3 regions of the Pseudogracilibacillus sp. SO10305 genome follow, and region 2 is predicted to be linked to each of the others. Evidence: riboswitches for the same ligand, from Rfam matches in the RefSeq annotation. Region 2 holds a riboswitch; each other region holds the start of a gene.
The links. Region 2 has a riboswitch for thiamine pyrophosphate ahead of SPD45_RS07250 (3-oxoacyl-ACP reductase). Riboswitches for the same ligand answer to the same signal wherever they lie in the genome.

Region 1 (7,974 bases), on a different contig from region 2:
TCTCCCCTAGCGTTAGAACAAAAAAATCGTACGGCACATAAGCTCGTACGATTTTTTAGAATCATTATAATTATTATGCTAAACGGCTAATTCTCTCATCTAAATCTGGGTGTGTAGAGAATAACTGCATTGCCTTTTTAGCACCATTAATTTTCATTGTAGCTACTGCCGTATCGTCTTCGCCTGCTGTAGCACGATCTGCATATGCTTTTAAGCTTTCTAACGCATGACGCATTTTGTCACGTCCCGCTAAATCTGCTCCACCTTTATCTGCATGGAACTCACGATGGCGTGAATAGGCAAATACAACGATGCTTCCTAAAATGGAGAATAAAATTTGGAATACGATAATCGCGATGAAATGCACGACTGGTGCAATTTCTTCACGAACGAACTGTGATGCGATAAGCGCAACAATTCTAGATAAAAATACAACAAACGTGTTCACAACACCTTGTAACAATGTCATTGTTACCATATCACCATTTGTAATGTGTGCAACTTCGTGTGCGATAACACCTTCCACCGCATCATCATCCATTTCATCTAGTAATCCAGATGAAACGGCAACTAATGAACGTTTTTTCGATGGACCTGTTGCAAATGCGTTTACTTCTGGTGAGTTGTAAATTCCAACTTCAGGCATATATGTTAAACCAGCTGCTCTAGATAAGCGGTATACCTTTTCCACCACTATTTGTTCATACTCATTTTTGGGATTATTCGGATCAATAATCTCCACACCCATCATTCGCTTCGCAATCCAACGAGACATTGCTAATGAAATAAAGGAACCAGTAAAACCGATCACCGCACTAAATACTAGTAAAGAACCGTAGTTTATAGTCCCATTCTCTCCAATATAGTTCCCAATCGGTAAAACCGTGAAAATAATCGAGATTGTTAAAAGAACTAGTACGTTTGTTAATAAAAAGTAAAATATTCTTTTTGCCACGAACTTCTTCCTCTCTTTAATAATGTTTCTCTTATTCTACAACATTTCTATCATGAATAACATTACTTTCATGTAAAGTATCGTTAAATTTTACACGAATGCTAAAGAATCATGAATAAATCGTTTACGTTCTTCCCGTGGAATAAACTGACGAATATTGTACTCATCAAATCCTACTTGTAATTTATCATTCCCTAAAATAATCGGCTGACGTAATAATTTTGGATTTTTATTTACTAATGTATATAAATCATTTAATGAAATATTTTCTAAGTCTAAATCTAATTCTTTATATACGTTCGATCTTGTCGCGATTATATCTTTTGTACCTTCTTCTGTTAATCGTAAAATTTGTTGCATTTCTTTTTTCTTTAAAGGCTTCTTCAAAATATCGCGATATTCAAATGGAATATTATGTTCCTCAAACCACCTTCTCGCTTTTCTCGTTGATGCTGTTGATGAACCATATAGTTTGATTTTCATCATGAACCCTCTCTCTTTCCATTAATTAATTTGCTTTAAATCCTTTTTTCATTAAATTAATTTGTGTCGTAAAATTGTGTAGCACCTTTTCATTCGATATATCTACTGCATATTTACGTGCGATGTTCCCTAACATCATAGATAATAACATTTGAATCATATGAAATAATTCTTCATCATTTTCTGCATTTAACATTGTCGTATCGACGAGATCCCTTACTTCCTTATATTGTTCACTAAGTACGCTATAATTCATATCACTTAAAAAAGCACGTTCTGTCTCAAAATCTAAATGTAAAAACATATTTTTAAAAAACTGTTTGTCATTCGTCATATCAATACGAATAAGCAAATCCTCACATAAATCACTAACTGCATAAAATATATTCCCGTCATGCTTTTCTAATAAACGAATAAATCGTTTTCTTTTTTCATCTGCATACTGATTTAATATATAAAAATAAAAATCTTCTTTATCGTGAAAATATTGATAAAAACTACCGCGTGGAATACCCGCCTCTTTTACAATATTCGCAATGGAAGCTTCAAATAATGGAACTCGTGAAAATTCTTTTTCTCCCGCTTCAATTAATACTTCCTGTTTTTCTGTAGGTAAATTATAAAAAGTCTGTCTCGGCATCCAAGTTCCTCCTAAGTACAAAGTCAAAATGACACAATGTCACTTCCACTCTATTTCATTATAGATGACACGGTGTCATCTGTCAATAAAAAATGACCTTCTTTGACCAATATGTGGCGGAAAATTGACAAAAATAAAACACCTTATCATTTTTCTAACCAATGACAAAGTGTTTTTCGTTTTATTGCGCCATCCATTTCGGTGGCATGTTTTTATCCCAATAAATATTGCCTAGTTCATAATGTGTTTCAAACTGATCTTTCCCTAAATGATAATGGAAATTAAACCAGTATCCTTCTTGCGGTTTAAAATCTCGACGAACGTGAAACTTCGCAATTATCTTTTCGTCTTTTACATCATAAACATTAAATATTCTTTCGCCATATCCTTTTGCAGGGTTTTCCGTAATTTCATAAAACGGTAATCTATCTTCTCCCGCTTCTGTAAAGATAGATGTTAAAGTTTCTTCCATTTTCGGTAAAATTACTTCTTGAAACTCATTTTCTAGTTGATTTTCAATCTTCGGTCCAAATTTAACGCTCGTTTGTGCAATAGCTTTTTCCATTAATGTGGCAGCTACATCCTCTTCCTCAACATCATATGTAGTTATTTGCTCCGCAATAATATTCGCTTTAGACGAATCAAACGTCTTCTCTGCTTTTCCTACATGTGCATCTACATCAAATGACGGAACATATAAACCTAACGTTATGAAAGCGACGAATGCAACGGCAATTTTTCTCATCCAAATTTTCATCGTATCATCTCGCTTTTTATTTTATATATACTTAACTGTATCATTTCACAAGGAAAAATACATGATTTTTAGTCATATTTAATAAATTTTTAACATTCTATATAACTTTAGTAACTTTTCATAAACATAGCGAAATATATACGTGCGAATAAAATGATAATGTCCTCTCCCCCAACCTCATTATGACAACTACAACATAATCTGCTATACTAGAGTCAGAAATCTACTAGGGGTGCCTTTTTCGTTGAAGGCTGAGAAGAAGTACGTGATATTTCTAACCCTCGTGAACCTGATCTAGTTCGAACTAGCGGAGGGAAGTAGGAATCCATGACTTTTTTTGCAGTCGAACCAGATTCTTTCACGAGGAATCTGGTTTTTTTATGGGAAAATTTACGTATTATAACGTCATGTACATCCCTAAAAATAAAATAAAGGAGCAATTTTAATGAAAGATATTACATGCGCATTAACCATTGCAGGTACAGATCCTACAGGGGGTGCAGGAATACAAGCTGATTTAAAAACATTTCAAGAATTACAAACATATGGTATGAGCATTGTCACATCTGTCGTTGCACAAAACACAACAGGTGTTCAAGCAATCGAACATATATCTTTAGATATGATTGAACAACAACTAGATTCTGTGTTTTCAGACGTTCCTGTAGATGCTGTAAAAACAGGTATGATTGCGAACATTGATATGATGAAAATAATAAAGAAAAAACTCGACGGAAAAAATCTTCCACTCGTGATTGATCCTGTTATGGTTGCTACAAGTGGAGACCCTTTAATTAATGAAGAGGCCCGTGATTTTTTACGTGATGAATTACTAGCTTATGCGACCGTTGTTACACCGAACTTACCAGAAGCTGAATTTTTAACGAACATGACAATTTCGACATTCAACGATATGAAAAAAGCAGCCGAAAAAATTGTTCATACGTATGGAGCAAAAGCCGCGCTCGTAAAAGGAGGCCATTTAAGTAAAGATAACGATGCTACAGATTTCTTATATGATGGAAACGACATGCATGTCTTTACAAAGAAACGAATTGATACAAAAGATACACATGGGACTGGTTGTACGTATTCAGCAGCCATTACCGCCCATCTTGCACAAGGTCTTTCTTTATATGAAGCAGTGGAAAAGGGAAAAGAATTTATCCAAGCTGCCATTGAAGAATCTATTCCACTTGGCGCTGGTAGTGGGCCAACAAAACATTGGGCAATTAGAGGGAGACAAGTATGAACATTCATGAGAACATCATGAAAAAGGCCCCTCTCGTCCACTGTTTAACGAATAATGTCGTAAAAAACTTTACCGCTAACGGGTTACTCGCTATTGGTGCTTCACCTATTATGGCCGATAACCCGATGGAAGTTAGCGAAGTCGCTAAAAAAGCAGATGCTATTTTAATTAACACTGGTACATTAATGGATTCGGATATGGAAGCAATGCTTACTACTGGAACTGTTGCAAATAATCATCAAAAACCAATCGTATTAGATCCTGTAGCAGTCGGGTCCTCTTCTTTTCGAAAACAAGCTTGCCTCAAATTTCTAAATGCAATAAACTTCACTGTAATTAAAGGAAATGCAGGGGAAATGGCAGCATTAGTTGATGAAAAAGTGGCAATGAAAGGCGTTGATTCTGTCGATCCTCCAGTAGAAACAACAAAATTAATCGCTAATAAAGTAGCAACAACTTTCCAAACAATCGCTGTGATTACAGGTGAAAAAGATGTTATTTCAAATGGAAAAGAAACATATATAAATGAACACGGTAATGAAATGTTAACACGCATAACTGGTGCAGGTTGTTTATTAGGTGCTATTATTGGAGCGAATTTAGCTTGTGAGGTAGACCATTTTAAAGCAACCTATCAAATAATCGAATTTTATACAAAAGCAGCGGAGCGAGCAATTGCATCTTCAAATGTCCATGGTCCAGGGACTTTTCAAGTTCACTTTTTAGATGCATTACATCACATCGATTAGGAGCGAAAGAAGATGAACAAAAATGTATTACGAAAATACTTCATTATGGGAAGTCAAGATTGCCCCAAAGATAGAACACCAGAAGCGACTTTGCGAGAAGCAATTCAAGGTGGAATAACCATTTATCAATTTCGTGAAAAAGGAAGAGGCAGTTTACAAGGTGAAGAAAAAATTGCCCTTGGTAAAGCATTACGAGCAATTTGCAAGGAAGCAAATATCCCTTTTATAATAAATAATGATGTTGAATTAATGGATGTACTACAGGCTGACGGTATTCATGTTGGTCAATCAGATGAACCTGTTAAAAAAATCCGTGAAAAATACCCGCATAAATGGATCGGTTTATCCATTTCCAATATGGAGCAATATGAAAAAAGCTCGCTTGCATATATTGATTATATTGGTGCTGGACCTGTTTTTAGTACAACTTCGAAATCAGATGCACTGCAACCTGTTGGAATAGAGTGGATTCAAACATTAAGGAAACTAACCCCTCATATTCCCATCGTCGGAATTGGTGGTATCTCACCTGACAATGCCCTTCATGTGCTTCATGCTGGGGCGGACGGAGTATCAGTTATTTCTGCAATTACGAAGGCTGAAAACATTCAAAAAGCTGTACGTTCTTTATGAAAAAGTAAGAAGTTCGACCTCATTAAGTCATGTCTTTTAATCATATACAATGTATCATTTAAGCAAGATTTTAGTATATACTATAGCGTGTTTTGCAAAAGTAAACCTTTGACATGTGCATGATCATTGATCAAACAAGTCAAAGGTTTATTTCGCTATGTTTTATGTCGAACTCTCGTTTTCATGCTCATACATTCAAACAATAAAGTTTTTATACACTCGCTTTTTCATGACCATAATCAATCTCAAATCCTAAATCTTCTAACATTCGGTGGTCTGCTGTACTTAATTGTCCTTCAGTCGTTAAATAATCCCCGACAAAAATTGAATTTGCAGCGTACAATCCAAGTGGTTGTAAACTTCTTAAATTCACTTCTCGTCCACCAGATATACGAATTTCCTTCGTTGGACAGCAGTAACGGAACAATGCTAACACTTTTAAACAATATGTCGGTGTCAGTTCATTCGTTCCTTCTAATTTTGTTCCATCAATCGCATGTAAAAAGTTAACTGGAATGGAATCCGCATCGAGTTCTTTTAAAGAAAATGCCATATCTACTACATCTTCTTTCGTTTCTTTCATTCCGACAATGACACCAGAACATGGAGATATCCCAACATCTTTCACTTTATTTACAGTGGATACACGATCATCATACGTATGACTCGTCGTAATATAATCATGATGTTTTTTCGATGTATTTAAATTATGATTATAACGGTCGACACCAGCTGCTTTTAATTGTTCTGCTTGCCCTTCTTTTAAAATACCTAAACAAGCACATATTTTCATATCATAATTTTGCTTAATTTCCTTCACAGCATCGACGACAATATTCAATTCACGATTTGTCGGGCCACGTCCACTTGCCACGATACAATACGTTCCTGATTGTAATTTGTTCGCTTGTTCTGCTCCAGCTAAAATCGATTCCTTATCCATCATTTTATATCGTTGAATCGGTGCCTCAGAGTCAATAGATTGTGCGCAATACCCACAATTTTCACTACAAGCTCCTGATTTCGTATTTATAATCATATTTAATTTAACTTTATTGCCGTAATAATGGTGGCGAATTTGATATGCCCCATCTAATAATGCTAACACCTGTTCATCTGGACATTGCAAAAATTTCATCGCTTCGTCTCGCGTAATTTGATATCCTTGTATTACTTTATCTGCTAACTGAGCCCAATATTTTCTATTCTCCATCGTACATCTTCCTTTCTTTTATGATTGTGATCGAACTTTTTGCATCATTAAAATAGCATCTAATCGATATGCAAATACACCTGCAACAAGTGCTAAAGCAATATCTTTTGGCAATGGAACAATCATCCATAACCATGCAATTCCGTAGTGGAACCCTTCTGGCGCTTGAAACCAAAGTTTATACGCCATATATAGCCAGTTCGTTCCAAAAACATAAATAAATAACATTCCGAACAACGATGCAACTATATACATTGACTTTGTCTGCTTATATTCCACTAGTTTCCCACATATGTACGCAACGATAATAAATGAAATGATAAAACCAAAAGTAGGACTTAATAAATTTGCGGCACCCCCACTAAACTGTGCAAATACAGGTGCACCTGCCAATCCAATTAACATATACCCGAACATCGTAAATGCTCCTAAACGACTCCCGAGAACAAGTCCAGCCAATACAGCAAAAAATGTTTGCAATGTAATAGGCACCCCTCCAACGACTAAAAACGGCATAATCGCTGTAATATTCGCTCCAATGGCAGTAAGTGCGATAAATAATCCACCGTACACAATTTTTACCGTTTGATTCGCTTTCATGATTCCACCCCTTTGTGTAAACCTAAATATTTTTAAGTTGACACAAATGAAGAATAGCATAATTTGAAAATTATGTACAGTATTTTTTTAAAATTTCAGATAAATTTTATGTCGTTATTTACTTGGAATACACTACTTCCAATTAGAAAACTTCTAAATTCTGTCATATAAAAAAATGGTAATGTTCATCTTTTTGATAAACATTACCATTTATTCATACCTTTATATTAATAATCTGTGTCACTTGCTGTTCCTTCTACAATTGCAATACCAGCACTTGCTCCAATTCGATTTGCTCCTGCATCAATCATCGCCTTCGCTGATGCTGCATCACGTACCCCGCCCGAAGCTTTTACTCCGATGTTTGGTCCTACCGTTTGACGCATCAGTTCAATTGCCTCTACTGTTGCAGCTCCAGGTCCAAATCCTGTCGATGTTTTAACGAAGTCTACCCCTGCTTCTTTCGCGATATTACATGCACGTTCAATTTCATCAGGAGATAAAAAACCTGTTTCTAAAATTACTTTCACTACCTCTAAACCATTTGCCGCTTGAACCACTTCTTCCATATCTTGTAAAACAGCAACATCATCACCTGATTTAAATGCTCCGATATTCATCACCATGTCAACTTCGGTTGCACCATTTGCAATCGCATCACGTGTCTCAGCAACTTTTGTAAATGTACTCGT
Region 2 (7,974 bases):
GCAATGAACATGTCGAAAGCGTCTTAGAGTTTGGTGATTCAGACGAATTACGAGCAGGAGACCAAGTCGTCGCTATCGGAAATCCTTTAGGAGTAGAATTCTCTCGTTCTGTCACACAAGGTATTATAAGTGCTGTAGACCGAACAATAGAAACAAAGACTTCAGCAGGACAGTGGGATTTACAAGTCATTCAAACAGATGCTGCGATTAATCCTGGAAACAGTGGTGGACCACTCATAAATATGAATGGGGAAGTAATTGGCATTAACAGTTTAAAAATTGCTGCAGGTGGTGTGGAAGGTTTAGGGTTTGCGATTCCAAGTAATGATGTCCTACCACTTGTAGAGGAAATGATGAAAAATGGTTCGGTTGCAAGACCTTATCTTGGTATTTCAATGACAGATGTGGATAAAATACCGCGTTCATATTTAGGAGAATTACCGAAAGATGTAACTGAAGGGGTTGCAGTTGCAGACGTTGATGCAAATTCTCCAGCAGGAAAAGCAGGCATGAAACCGGGCGATATTATTGTGAAAATGGATGGAGAGCAAGTGCAAACTACAGAAGATCTTCGTAGTGCACTATATAAACAATTAAAAGTTGGCGATAAAGTAACATTAGAAATATATCGAGGCAAAGAAAAAATGAACGTCGATGTAACCCTATCCAGTAACACATTAGAATAAAATGGTTCATTTATTTTAGGGAAATATATAAGTATTACATTTAATCAAGAGTTTGAGATATTAAAAGTAGTTAGGTTGAAGGATGGATGGAAATTACATGGAGCGAAAAAGTTTTTAACAAATTTCACTCTAATGCAAAAGGGCCGTCTATGACGCAAAGGCACTATTAAACGACCATTCGGACAATCATTTCTTCCCAACTTATATCTCAAACTCTTTTGTTATTTATGAAATAAAATTTTTTCGATATAATAGAGGAAATGCAAGGAATAGATAGGGTGTGAACAGATGAAAATACTCGTCATTGAAGATAATGAAAGTGTCCTTTCTATGATCGAAATGTTTTTTATGAAAGAAGGTTTTACAGGAAAGTATGTAACAGACGGTCAAGAAGGATATGAACTCGCATTACACGAAGCTTGGGACTGTATCATATTAGATTGGATGTTACCGAACATGGATGGCATTACTATATGCAAAAATTTACGTAGTCATAACATCACAACCCCAATCATTATGCTTACTGCAAAAGATGCGGAATCAGATCAAGTTCTTGGATTAGAACTTGGTGCAGATGATTATGTGACAAAACCATTTAGTCCTTTAACATTAATGGCTAGGATTAAAGCTGTCATACGTCGTAGTCATCATGCAAGTGGAGAGAGTACTTCTACAGACGCACAGATGATTAGGATAAATAAGGAAACGAGGGAAGTGTTTGCTAACGGAAAAAATATTTTAGACTTTACGCCGAAAGAGTTTGAATTACTTTCGTTTTTAATGGAACATGAGAAACAAGTATTCACGCGTGAACAATTATTAGAACATGTGTGGGGATACGATTTCTTTGGAGATGACCGGACAGTGGATGTACATATGAAAAGATTACGTACAAAATTAGGTGAAACAGCTAGTGAATGTTTACAAACGGTGTGGGGTGTCGGGTATAAATTTGTTCCACTTCCTTTAAAGGAACAAAACAAATGAAGTTTAAATATTTTTATCAACAGTTATTAAGTCATGTTAGTGTCATTATTGTCGCATTCCTTATCGTTGCTTTGCTGTTTACACAGTTTGTCGAGCAATATATGTATGAAAATAAAACAGAAGAATTAATGACATATGGGGAAACAATTTTGACGAATTTAACGGCATCGGAAAAACCTGCACAACAATTATTACAGGAATATGGAAATGTGTTAAAAAATCGCCCGATTCATTTTAGTTTATTTAATGAGCAATCTGAAATTATATATGCATCGGACGGAAAAATACCGGACATTCATTTGGATGATGCCGATTGGAATGAAGTGACAAAAGGGAATAAAGTTGTTGTGAAAAAGGACTATGAACAGTTCAAAGAAGGGGCAACCTATGTCATATTGCCTTATTTTCAAGGAGAAAGATTTGTCGGAGGTATTTTACTTGCTGCTCCAATAAGTGGGTTAAGTAATGCGATAGATGCAATGAATGCATCATTATGGAAAAGTGTCTATATTGCCGTTGCAACAGCTTTATTATTAAGTGCATTTTTAGCTAGATTCCATGTAAGACGTATTAATGTGTTGAAACGAGCGACATCTGCTGTTGCAAAAGAGGATTATTCAATTACGTTACCGACCTCTACAGTCGATGAAATTGGTGAATTAGCGGTAGATTTCCAGCATATGGTGGATCAATTGGAACAATCCGCAAATGAAATTGAACGGTTAGAAAATCGGAGACGGCAATTTATGGCAGATGTATCTCATGAGTTAAAAACACCATTAACAACAATTCGTGGGATGATTGAAGGATTGGAAAACAATATGATTCCAGCTTCTGAACAAGGACGCGCATTACATCTCGCTGAGCAAGAGGCGAAACGTCTTATACGATTAGTGAATGAAAATTTAGATTACGAAAAAATTCGCTCTAATCAAATCCAACTTCAAATAGAAAAAGTACGAGTAGAGGAATTGTATAGTATTGTAAAAGAACAATTGTATGACCTTGCAAAGAAAAAAGGAAATGACATCATGATAGATGTTCCAAGTGACATGTATGTCGAAGCGGATATGGATCGTTTATTACAAATTGTGATGAATATCGTTAAAAACAGTATGCAGTTTACAGAAAATGGCGTCATTACATTACAAGCATATGAGGAAGCAGCAAGTGCGGTACTCGTTTTAAAAGATACTGGTATTGGCATGGATACGAAAGAAGTGGAACATATTTGGGAACGTTTCTATAAAGCAGATATTTCTAGAACAACAAATCCATATGGTGAGTTTGGATTAGGATTATCTATTGTTAAACAACTTGTTACATTACATGATGGAACAATTGATGTGCAAAGTATTAAAGGAAAAGGAACGGTGTTTACGATCACTTTACCGAAAAGTAAGGACTAGTTCAAACGCTTTTATGTAGGGGATGTTACCTATTCATAGCATTAGTTCAGGCTCTAAATAGGTAACATCTATCTTTATAGGCAAAACAAAGCGATTTCTTATGGTAAAATAAATCTATACAAAGTATACGAAAGGGGATAGTAACATGGATGTGACATTTCCGATAGGGCAACTTGAAGTACCAAACAATGCAACAATGGATGATGTAGCAAATTGGTTAAGTGAAATTGCAACGTATACAGACCGACTGCGTGAAACGGTAGACGGGTTGAGTGAGGAGCAGTTAGGAAAAAAATATCGTATTGATAGTTGGAATGTAAGAGAGTTAGTACATCATATTGCAGATTCGCAATTAAATATGTACCAACGTTTAAAAATGGCATTAACAGCTAATAATCCTATTATCCCTCCATTTGATCAAGATAAATGGATAGAACATGCAGATAATCAGTTACCTGTTGAATGTTCCATAAAAATGCTTGAAGGGATCAATGAGCGAATTGTCGCTTTAGGAAAAACGTTAACGGATGAAGACCTTTTACGAACATTTACTCTTCAGGGTAGTGGAGAGGTAACTGTTGCAACGAAGTTAAAAAAGCTAAATTGGCATGAGGAACACCATTTAGCACATATTCGTATCGCGCTTGATTCATAAACGTAAAGCGTTTACTTGAGAAGTTTAGCCGATATGATACAATACAAGTAAATTGCATATAAAAAAATCACTAGGGGAGCTTTATGCTGAGAAGAGTGTACTCTGACCCTTTGAACTTGAAGCAGTTAATACTGTCGTAAGGAAGTGGAAATGTTTTTTACAATATAAGTATGTAAAGACCACTTTCTACGTAAAGTGGTCTTTTTATATGGAATAAAATATTAGGAGGGATCACCATGGAATTAAAAGAACAAGTTGTGTTAGTTACAGGTGGAAGTCGTGGATTAGGGGAGGCAATCGTTCGTCAATTTGTAGAAGAAGGTGCAAAAGTCGTCATTAATTATTTTTCAAGTAAGGAAAGAGCGGAAAGTATTGCAGAAAGTTTAGGAGCAAATCGTGCGATCGCTATTCAAGCAGATGTACGGGATGCGAAAAGTGTTGAAACGATGTTTGCACGGGCGAAGGAATATTTTAACAAACCAATTACGACGATAGTCAACAATGCTTTAATCGATTTTTCATTCAATGGCGATGACCGTAAAAAGTTAGATACTATCGGCTGGGAAGATTACCATACACAATTGCAAGGTAGTGTACAGGCAGTTTTACATACGATGCAAGCTGGTAGAGAGGATATGGTAGCACAAAACTTCGGTCGAATTATTAGTATCGGAACGAACTTAGTACAAAACCCTGTTGTTCCATATCATGATTATAATACGGCAAAATCTGCATTAATTGGAATGACGCGTTCTTTGGCGAAGGAGTTAGGTACAAATGGCATTTCAGTGAATATGGTATCAGGTGGTTTACTGCGAACAACAGATGCAAGTAAAGCGACACCGGACGTTGTTTTTGATGTAATTGAAGAAAGTACGCCACTCCAAAAAGTAACAACACCAGAAGACGTAGCGAAAACAGTACTGTTTTTTGCATCACCATGGGCAGATGCGGTGACAGGACAAAACTTAATAGTCGATGGTGGTTTAGTTATGCAATAAGAGAAGACTAGATTAGTATGAGACACGAAAAAACAATTGAAAAGCTAGGGGATTTTTGTAAGATCGAGGTAACTTGAACAATTTTTTCGGCGGAGAACTATTTTTAACAAAATAGAAGCCCTTCCTACTTTATGATATGATGAAAAAAATGGTAAAAATTGTCACTGTCGTCATTTTATGAAGGCTGGAGGGGTTTTTTTGAAAAAACAAATGTATACTACTATAATTTTGTGCTTTCTCGTTATCCTTTTAACAGCATGTAATCAAGCATATAAAGAAGCAATGGAAAATGGAAAAGAAGCACTAAGTACGTTAGATTATGAAACAGCTCACACTTATTTTGAAGAAGCTTTGCTTGAAAAAAATGCGGATGAAGAAGCCGAAATGTATATGAATCAAATAGAGGAAATGTTAGATGGAATTTCAGCCATGGACGAAGGGGAAATGATAAAGGCTGAAGAAGCTTTTGATGAAGTAATAGCTACTTCTCATGCTTCAGATGAGTTGATAAAGGAAGCAGAAGCGAAGTTAGAGGAGATAGAAAACATAACATCGACATACGAAGAGGTAACAGAGAAGATTGAGGAAGTTGAAACATTACATAACGATGGAATGTATAAGGAAAGTTTAGATACTATTGAAAAGATGTTAGAAAAAGATTTCACCCATCCGTACGTAAAAGAATTGCATACCACATTAACAATCTTAGAAAAACAAATTAAGAAAAATGAAAAAAAGCGTAAGGAGATCGATAAAATAATCGATGAAGTTGCTGCGCATGAGCAAGATAAAGCATATGATGCAGGGTTAAAAGCAGTGGAAGAAGGGTTAGAAGAAGATTTAACACATGATAGTTTAAAGGAAAGAGAAGCGATTTTAAAAGAGTTACAAACAAAATTAAAAAATTTGCAAGAAGAAGAGAAAATAAAGCAGGAACAAGAAACATATATGAAGAATGTGGAAGGAATTTGGGTTGATGACACAGTGAAAGAAGATTATTTATCTGGTGTAGATATATGTAAAATAAATGTAGAAGCAGTGTCGTGTGTGACGATGGAGTCAGATAATATCTTTCATTTAGAAATTTATGAACGAAAAGCAAATATGGAACAACATCAAGTATTGATGAATGATGGAGAGTTTGTAATTACGGTAACTGACGAAAATAATATTAGAATGTTTGATCATCATTATACACGTGTGACAAACGAGATAGAACAACGATTCTTAGATGATTTTGGATATGACTCTGTTGACGAGTTTTATGCATTTATATTTAATCCCGAATTTTTAGAAGCGGCTAGTATGATGGGCGATATGTAAAGAAACGAAATGTATCTATTTCATACAAAAAGCTAGACAATATGATGGAAAACGTCATAAAGTGAAGAAAATACATGGAATGTTAACATAAAAATCGGTCATGTTTATCATGAAGAGATAAAATGACCGATTTTCATTTCATCCCATTTTGTCCGAAATGCATAATCGTGCTATTTATTTATCTAGAGTAGATGATATTTCTATAATCATTCATTTTCTTGTTGTTTCTCTGCATATATTTGCATTGCCTCATACATAAATTGTGCTAAACCTTCCCCGAACTGATCGATATTTTTTGTGAAACGATCGTCGGCTACATACATTTGACCCAGTTCTTGAAAAGCCTCTAATGTATAGTGGTGTCCCGTATATTTATTTAAAAAATGGTACCACGAAGCAATGGCTAATTGTGCTTCATTTGATTGAGGGGATAAATGCCGAACAGTAGCAAGCTCTTTATAAATGGTGTTCATTTTTTCATTTAATACATTTGGGTCATGTTGTCGGATCGTTTCGTTTGCTCTGTTAACAGTATCGTTTCCCCACCGTTCTCTCGCTTCTTGTTCATACTTATTTTCACTAAATTGAAATCCTGAAAACTTTTGTTCGTTCGTCATATTAATTTCTCCTTTTTCATATAAAATTGTTTGTTCAATCGTATGGATCATTTGGTTAATATGGGTGCTCTTTTCAAGCAACATTTTCTTTTGTAATTGTAGTGCCTCCACTTTGTCAAAGGTAGGATCATAAATAATATTTTTAATTTCCTTTAAGGAAAAGTGAAGTGTCTTGAAAAAGATAATTTGTTGTAATGTAGCAATATCGTCCTCTGTGTACAGTCGATAACCTGCATCTGAATATGACGCAGGTTTTAACAAACCAATTGCATCATAATGATGTAATGTTCGTACACTGACCCCGGCCATTTTTGCTACTTCTTGTACTTTATATTCGATGGAACTCACCTCCTAATTATGATCGTAATGTATGACGTAACGTAAAGGTCAACTAGAAAAGTATTCAAACAAGATAACGGAAAATTTCGTGCATATATTGTATAATATATATATGGCGTTTTAAAACTTATTTAATAATGTAAGCGCCATCATATTTGTTCGTACCTTTAAAATCGATTATAGGAGGTTGTGTGCAATGAAAAATAACAAGGAGCTGATTTATGGCATTATGCAAGATACACTAGGTGTATCAAAAGAAATGGTCCAATATATAGAAAGAACACCAGGCGGAGAGACGAACGATAGTTATTTTGTAACCATTGAAGAGGAGCGATTTGTCGTACGTATTCCTGGTAAAGGAACAGAGGAACTTTTGGACCGTTGTGCAGAAAAACAAAATTTATTATTTGGGACGGAGTTAGGCATTAATCCACCACTCGTATATTACGATGATGAAACAGGTGTAAAGATAACACGCGCAATTGATGGGGCAGAAGCTTTAACACCAAAAATGGCACGTGAAAAAGGATTGATGCAAGATGTCATTCATTTATTCCAATGTCTTCACCATGCAGAGGCGCCAACAATGAATCGATTTGATCTTTTTAAGAGGATCGACCATTATGAAAGCCTCGTAAAGAATGAAAACGAAATGAAACTAGATCAAATCGCTTCACTTCGACAAGATATACACGAGTTAAAAAATGTATATCAATCCTTCCAAGTGAAAGAAGTACCGTGTCATATGGATGCAGTTTTTGTCAATATATTAAAGGATAAAGAGGACCATCTATTCCTAATTGATTGGGAATATAGTGGATTATGTGATCCATTATGGGACATTGCTACTTTATCTTTATCATTATTATTGGATGAAGAAGAAGAGATGTTTTTCCTATCCTATTATTTCGGACGTTCTCCGAATGAAGAAGAGTTACAACGACTTCATTTATTGAA
Region 3 (7,974 bases), on a different contig from region 2:
TCATCTACCGTTTTTAGGACTGGGGCACCTCGTTTGAATGCCTCATCAAGTTTATTTAAACCCTCCTTGATGATGCCACCACCTCCACCACCTAAAATACAACCACCATAAATAGCATGAATGCCATCTTCTTTCGTTAATTTTCTAGCCATATATATTCCCTCTTTCTATCTTGCTTTCCATAATGATGTAAAGAAGCTATACAATGCGTCTCCTGCAATAAAACCAGCTGCAGTAGTGAACATTGCACTTTCAGCAGATTCGCCACCAACTCGTAAAATAATTAAACGAATAATAATACCAGCGATTACCGCCCAACCAGCTAATGGATTGACAATTAATAAACCTGTCGCCAGCATAATTCCCATTTGTCGTTTAGAACCACCAATTAATTGAATAAGCGCACCAGGAATCGCCCATAACAACAACATTAACCCAACATTTCCTGATAAACCTGATTCAATCGTTGCCGCATATACATGGTTCACTGGAGGTACTAAATCTTGTTGGAAAAAACTATCATGGAATAATGTAACCATTGCAATCGCAACCCCGAATCCGATTGCAGCACTTTTTAATTGTAGTCTTCTTCCGAATAATTCCTCTTCAACAGATTTTCCTGAACGTAAAATTGCACCTGTTTTAAAGTCATATCCGAGATCCGCAAATGCTGGACCAGTTGCAGCTGTGTAACCAGTTAACATCGCTAAAGCAATTGGTGGAAAACCTAGTAGCATCCCGACTAATAACGATATTAATGTAACCGCAAATGCTGGGAACCATCCAGAGTGCATCGCAGCAATCCCAACGATAATTTCACTTACTAATGCTGCCGCTGCTGCAAACAATACGAATAAAATTAACTGGTATACTGGCATCTCTGCATATAAACCAGCAAGTACTGCAACAACTATGGCACCTAAAACATAAAATAAATATCCTAACGCAAAACCATTTTTAACGTCTTTATCTGTTCTCGAATTCGTACTTTGATCATCCTTATTTTTTGGTTTACGTAAAATAACGATAAACTGAATTAAAGCAATCATCCCTGCACCAATCATCATTCCATGTGGAACGTATAATGCATCTAAATCTACATTGAATAATGGAACAGAATATGCACGTAATAATAAACCTATACCAAACATCGTTAATGCAACGATATTTCCAATAAAAGCAACCCCGAAAGCTGACATGGAAATACCGAAATGTGACCCAAGAAGCCCACCAAAAATACCTAATCCTAAAAACTTCGCTTTTTGTCCACCTTCGTCTCCTGCTTTTAATGCCTCAGCCGTTGCTACACCCGGTGCCCAAATTTCATTGGCACTAAATAATTTTGAGTCAAATACACGATATAAAATAAATACATCGACACATAACGCAATCCCCGCACCAATTAACATCGGTATAATTAAATCTGGCATTCCTAATACAAACGGTAATCCTATTGGGATTAATAAACTATTTGCCGCACCAAATGTGGCCGCCGAAATAGTCGTTTGTATTAAGTTTTGATTTTCTAATGTTTTATATTTATAAAACATTTGCAAAGGAATTCTAGCTACTAACATCGCAATTAATGCACCAATAATGGATGTATTTGGTGTGATTCCTAATGTTGTTATTAACTGCATTCCAATAATCGCACCAAGTATGGCTACGATAGCCGAGAATAAAATAAATGATAGATCAAAAGTTCTCTTATTTTTCACTGTAATTCCTCCTATTATTGAAGCTTATAGGCAACTGCCTGAGCTTCGACTAAATCCACCATCGGTATTGTGACTCGATCTTTTGCAAATTGTTTTAAATGAATGGTAGAAAAGCCTGTACAAGCAAATAAAATAACATCTGCCCCTTCTTCCTTCATACGATTCATCAACATAACTAACTTATTTTTTGCATCATCTGAAAATAATGAAACTGTATTTCGTAATGTTGGTTCATAATGATATGAATAAAAATGATTCCCTAATACTTTTAAGATGTTTGGCGGAGCTTCCTCTGTAATTCCGATGACTCCTACATTATCTCCTAATGTCTTCGATATATTCGCTCCTACTGCTCCCGCACCATATACTGGAATTGATACAGCTTGTTTTACCTCCTGCAAAGCCGGGTCTGCCGCACAACTAATTGTTAATGCTTTATATTTCCCGCTTTTTTCCATTCCTCTCGCCAGCTCAACAATTTTTGGAATAGCTTCCTGCTCTGTCTGAGCATTATAAATTCCTTTCGGTTGATCCATGATACATTTCGTTTCACTATCTATCGATAAAAAATCACGCATTAATTCTCCATGTTCTGACAAAACTTTTCCTTCACTTGTTAATACACGGATGATTCCTAACATATATATCACTCCTTTCCTCTCGTATCCAATGCGACTTTTCGAATCTTTCTCTAAATATAATATATTCAGATTATTATGTATATACGCAAAATGAGCGTAAAAAAAGGAAGGCAAAGCCCTCCTTTTTCTCACTGTGAGCAATATCAATCATTCATCATATAAAAACAAAACTGAAGGGAAAAGATTGTTTTTGCATCATTTAAATCTATATTCATTATTTCTCGTATTCGTTTTAAACGATATGTGATCGTTCTTCTATTTAAATACATTACTTTCGCTGTTCTTGAAGCATTGCAATTTTCGGCTAAATAAACTTTTAATGTTTCAATCAAATCCGCTTCCATTTGTTGAAGTGGAAGCATCATGTAATGAACAAAATCATTTACATGTGGATCCTTTTGCAAATTTAATAAGATAGAGGAAATACCTAATTCACTTTGGTCATATACAGTTGAATTTAACCCTAAGTCTTTCCCGATTTCAATAACTTTTGCTGTATTATCAACTTTTTCTATAATGGACGTTGTATCTATAAAAGGATAACTTATCCCTATCTTTACATTCTCTAATAATGTTCGAGGTTGCTGCTTTTTCCATTGGTGTTTCAATTCGATGGATGTCGCCTCACGATGATTTATCCAAACGAGCACAAACACATTTTCATTTCTTTCCATCACAATATAATCTTTCACTTCGGTTAAATGTTTCATCATATTTTCAATATGGGAAAGTAAAATTAACGATTTTCGCAAAAAGGTATGATATCCGATGGCTTCTGTTATATTTAATTGGTCTAAATGAATGACCATTTTTAGATCCTTTTCGTCCTCTAGATAGTTCCATCTTTCTATAAATTCCCCTTTTTGCATTTGTAGACTAACAATTTCAGCCATCATAGTAATGTGAATTTTATCTACTAACCGAAATATCTCGGTGTCCATTAACAATTCTTTTTGTTTGTTCCTTTCATATACAATATGGAGAAGTCCATATTTCTTCCCTTTCGCAAAAAGAGTGACAACCATTCTTTTTAATGCCTCTGAATATATACAAGCATGTTTTTCATACGTTTCAAATTCGGTATTAAATTTTTGTACGTACATCTCTGTCTGTTCATATGTTGGGAGGGAAAATAGTGTGAAATCATTTCTCCATTTATCGCTTTTTAATTTATGTGCACAATATAACAACTCGCCGTTCATGTTTTCTATATACATAACTAACCCGAACGATTTATAAATATCTTGCAAAATCGTCGTGACATTTTCATAAGACTTTCCTTCAATTTCTTCGATCAATCGATCATCTGTTGATTGTTGTAATTTTGCATATAACGGCGTTAAAATGTCAATATAAGGGACATCTTTTGGTAATGTAATAATAGGAAAATGATGTTCCTCCGCCAATTGAACAATGGATGGAGGGATTTCATCAATAAATCTACCTAGCTTTATGATGAGTCCACTTGCCTTTAATTCGATGAAAGATTTTACTATGTTTATTTGAGCTTGTTCATCATCTTTAATCGCGTAAAAGCTTGTTAAAATAAGCGTCTCTTTTACATTCCATTTATCAACATGAGGAATCTCCATCACTTCAATATATTTTACCTTTTTATTTAAACCTTTCTTCCCGTACCTTGCCTCTGCTTCAAACTTTTTAATGATTTGCATTACTTCATGAACCATCATTTTCATACACACCCTTGATATGTTTGTCATCGGTATACTCATTTTGCTATCTATACTATAATTATATAAGTATTTTTCCTAAGATGAATACTAATTAGTATTAGAAGAAAGGTTTTATTTTAAAAATTCCATCCTTATAGTGAATATATCTTTAAAGTTATTTATTTTCGATAATTGCTTTTGCTTGGCCACTTTGTTTTAAACGAACGACGATAAACCAACCGATCAAAGCACCTGACACACTACTCACTAAAAATGACGGTAAGAAGAAAAATATTCCAAACGATGTCCCCATAAATAATGTTGCTAAAGGAATCGATGCAAATGATCCTAAAATACCTGTCCCGATGATTTCACCAATAACTGCCGCACTATGTTGGTTCCATTTTTTATATAAATAACCTGCCAAAAACGCACCAATCATCCCGCCAGGAAAAGCTAAAATCGACCCTAATCCTAGCATATTTCGAATTAAGCCAATGATGAACGCGATGATTACAGCTGGTCCAGGACCGAGTAAAATCCCCGCAACAACGTTAACAGCATGTTGGACAGGATACGCCTTAGCAAAACCTGCTGGAAACCATAAAAATTGTGAACCGATAATACCTATTGCAACAAAAACAGCCATAGTCGTCATAAGTCGTGTACGATTCATCTTCTATTACACCTCCTTGTACGATAAAATAACGATAAAAAAGACCACACCCCGACGTCGGAATGTAGCCCTCGATTGTTTTTAGTATAAATATCTTGATGGCCAACACTTCCCCACGCTAGTATTACCTAGATCGGGTTCAAAGGGTCAGAACAATAACGCTCCTCTCAGCCATCCGATAGCTCCCCTAGTGAAATATGGACTTTTCAATTTTATACTATCATACTATTTAATATTGTAAAGGTCTTCTTATTCTTCACCTACTTCTAATTGTTCCAATGCTTTTTCTGGAATGTCTGTTTTTTCTACTTCTTCATATGTGACTACTTCATCTTTTTTATAGAAAATTTTTAAATAAGCATTCTTTTTTAATGAGTGATTCGCTGTAAAAGATAATAATAAACTATCTCCGTTTTCATCGTAGCCTTCTAATTTATATTCATAACGTACATTCCCCTGTTCTTCATAACTATCGCCTTCATCTTGAATTAGTACATAATACGTATCTGCACCAATAGTTTGAATAGATGATGTACAAGCCGATAACAAGCCTACGACCAATATCATCATACTTATCGTTAATAAACGTTTCATTTTTCTCATCCTTTTCGTTCCGTTTCATTCTATACATAGTATAGGATGAAATTCCGTGCTGTAACATCGATTTCCCTTACGAATAAGCGTTGTAGGCTTACAATATTGTAAGATTAAATAAAAGTGTTCGCATACGGACATCACTCTATTCGCGAGATATAGGAACGTTAAAATAAAATTTCCTTAACTTCCTAAACGGTCTTCTTGCACATTACTAGAAGGTGTAATCATAGTCGACTTATGTAAAATTTTATACACTCTAGGTGCAAATAAAGCTGCTGCGACAATCGTTAATAAATCAACAGGCAAATATACGAGCATTACAAGCCACGTTCCAATATAAGTGACACTTTCTTGTGTATCCATAAAAAATGATAAAGCGAGATACATATAATTTGTTCCGATCATATAATTAAAGAAAAGCCCGATAATAGAGGCCAATATGAACGTAATTAAAGTAGGGTGTTTTTTAGATTCGATCACTTTCCCAGTAACATAAGCGGTGAAAATAAAAGAAATAATAAACCCAAATGTCGGACTTAATACAGCACCTAATCCTCCTTTAAATCCAGCAAAAACAGGAACGCCAATTAATCCAACGAAAAGGTATACAACCATTGCAAGCGCTCCACGGCGACTACCAAGTAATGCACCTGCCAAAAAACAAAAAAATGTTTGTAATGTAATAGGAACACCACCTATTTGTAAAAACGGTGCCCAAGCAGTAATATTTGCCCCGATACTCATTAAAGCGACAAACATTCCGATTAAAGTAATATCAATGACACGAATTTGTTTGTTATTTTTCAATGATATCCTCCTTTTACTATAAAAGTTCAACTTGGTTTCACTATTATTTTGCGAAAAGATTAAAAGGGATTAGTTCATCCATCTTTTCTACAATATAAGTAGGATTAGATGTTGTAAATTTCGGTAATACAGCTAACACAGGAATATTTGTCATCTCTTCAATTAATGCAGGATTCGTTTGTTCTGCTATCCCCTGTTCTTCTTCCGCCCCGTTCAAGATAATGCCTGCAATATCCAATCCCATACTTTGGGCCACTTTTACCGTTAACCAAATATGATTTACTGTACCAAGTCCCGTTCTTGCAACAATTAATATTGGAAAACCTATCTCTTTCGCAACATCTGCAACTACATAGTCCTTCCCCAAAGGAACCCCAAGTCCCCCTGCACCCTCTACAATAAAATACTCATGCGTTTCTTTTATGTTTTTCCATGCTTGCATAATCTGAGTCAAAGATATATGTTGTCCTGCCCTTTTCGCTGCAACATATGGTGCTAACGGCTCTGCAAATTGAAAAGGAGTAATTTGTTCAAACGTATTACGATCTCCAGACATCGTTTTCAAGATAGACGTATCACTTGTAGGATTTTCTCGACTTTCCCCACTCAACATTGGTTTAAATACGCCAACATCTTTTCCATACTTTTTCAATAGAGCTGCCATACCGCCACCGACAAAAGTCTTTCCGACATCTGTATCTGTTCCTGTAATAAATAACCCATTCTGTTCCATCCAACCGCTCCTCGTTCTTCTTATTTCGTCGAACCGACTGTAGTTTCTCGTTTCGTTGTTACATTTTGAATCGCTTCTTTTATAATGCGAATCATTTCCCGAATTTCTTCCTCTGAACTAGAAAGGGGCGGCATAAATACAATATTATCTCCTAAAGGTCTAGTTAACATCCCAAGACGACGCATTTCCAATGACACCGCATATCCTACACGTTCTTCCCATGGGAAAGGTTTTTTTGTTTCTTTTTCTTGTACTAACTCAATACCGACCATGAATCCGAGCTGTCTAATATCTCCAACATAATCCAATTCATGTAGTGAAGTTAATTCCGCTTCAATAAAACTGGACTTCTGTTGCACTTGTGCCACTATATTTTCCCGTTCAAATAAGTCTAAGTTTGCTAACGCAACAGCGCATCCTAGTTGATTTCCGGTATATGAATGACCGTGAAATAACGTTTTCATATGAATGTAATCATCGTAAAATGCTTCATATATTTCCTCTGTTGAAATTGTTGCGGCAATAGGCAAGTATCCTCCTGTTAATCCTTTACCGACCGTCATAATGTCTGGTACAACACCTTCATGATCACAAGCAAACATTTCTCCCGTTCGGCCAAATCCTGTAGCAACTTCATCAACTATGAGTAATACATTATATTCCGTACATAATTTACGAACTTCCGTTAAAAATCCATCCGGCATTAAAATCATCCCAGCTGCTCCTTGCATCATTGCCTCGATTGTTAAAGCAGCAATCTCATGATGATGATTTTCTAATGTCTTTTTTAATTCTTTTAAACACTCTTCCTTACAAATGTCCGGATCTCCACTTGGGTGACGATATACATATGGAAAAGGAACATGAAAACTTTCAAACATTAGTTTTTCATAAATTCGATGAAACGTATCTACTGCACCGACACTAACAGCACCAATCGTATCACCGTGATACCCATTTTTCATCGTAATAAACTTATCTTTTCCTTCTATATTTTTATTTTTCCAATATTGATATGCCATCTTCAATGCAATTTCGACTGATGTAGCACCACTATCGGAATAAAAAACACGTGTAAGTCCTTCTGGTGTTATATTAATTAATCGTTCTGCTAACTCTGTCGCTGGTC

Region 1: another riboswitch for thiamine pyrophosphate. It lies ahead of thiD (bifunctional hydroxymethylpyrimidine kinase/phosphomethylpyrimidine kinase); the one in region 2 lies ahead of SPD45_RS07250 (3-oxoacyl-ACP reductase).
Region 3: another riboswitch for thiamine pyrophosphate. It lies ahead of thiW (energy coupling factor transporter S component ThiW); the one in region 2 lies ahead of SPD45_RS07250 (3-oxoacyl-ACP reductase).

Annotation. Positions count from the first base shown of each region.
Region 1 is NZ_JAXHDE010000008.1:33,145-41,118, reverse strand. It holds gene htpX (protease HtpX) at 74-955, opposite strand; gene spx (transcriptional regulator Spx) at 1,046-1,438, opposite strand; gene SPD45_RS08005 (TetR family transcriptional regulator) at 1,464-2,078, opposite strand; gene SPD45_RS08000 (YpjP family protein) at 2,260-2,835, opposite strand; TPP riboswitch at 3,054-3,168, shown strand; gene thiD (bifunctional hydroxymethylpyrimidine kinase/phosphomethylpyrimidine kinase) at 3,281-4,087, shown strand; gene thiM (hydroxyethylthiazole kinase) at 4,084-4,836, shown strand; gene thiE (thiamine phosphate synthase) at 4,849-5,469, shown strand; gene bioB (biotin synthase BioB) at 5,681-6,682, opposite strand; gene SPD45_RS07975 (biotin transporter BioY) at 6,701-7,282, opposite strand; gene deoC (deoxyribose-phosphate aldolase) at 7,510-7,974, opposite strand, start outside.
Region 2 is NZ_JAXHDE010000007.1:27,840-35,813, reverse strand. It holds gene SPD45_RS07270 (S1C family serine protease) at 1-686, shown strand, start outside; gene SPD45_RS07265 (response regulator transcription factor) at 975-1,673, shown strand; gene SPD45_RS07260 (HAMP domain-containing sensor histidine kinase) at 1,670-3,082, shown strand; gene SPD45_RS07255 (YfiT family bacillithiol transferase) at 3,228-3,737, shown strand; TPP riboswitch at 3,800-3,897, shown strand; gene SPD45_RS07250 (3-oxoacyl-ACP reductase) at 3,974-4,738, shown strand; gene SPD45_RS07245 (hypothetical protein) at 4,937-6,061, shown strand; gene SPD45_RS07240 (MerR family transcriptional regulator) at 6,268-7,017, opposite strand; gene SPD45_RS07235 (choline/ethanolamine kinase family protein) at 7,214-7,974, shown strand, end outside.
Region 3 is NZ_JAXHDE010000010.1:48,359-56,332, forward strand. It holds gene SPD45_RS09205 (DUF917 domain-containing protein) at 1-152, opposite strand, end outside; gene SPD45_RS09210 (OPT/YSL family transporter) at 168-1,718, opposite strand; gene SPD45_RS09215 (aspartate/glutamate racemase family protein) at 1,733-2,359, opposite strand; gene SPD45_RS09220 (PucR family transcriptional regulator) at 2,503-4,050, opposite strand; gene thiW (energy coupling factor transporter S component ThiW) at 4,208-4,708, opposite strand; TPP riboswitch at 4,802-4,907, opposite strand; gene SPD45_RS09230 (YxeA family protein) at 4,958-5,302, opposite strand; gene SPD45_RS09235 (biotin transporter BioY) at 5,486-6,112, opposite strand; gene bioD (dethiobiotin synthase) at 6,156-6,845, opposite strand; gene bioA (adenosylmethionine--8-amino-7-oxononanoate transaminase) at 6,866-7,974, opposite strand, start outside.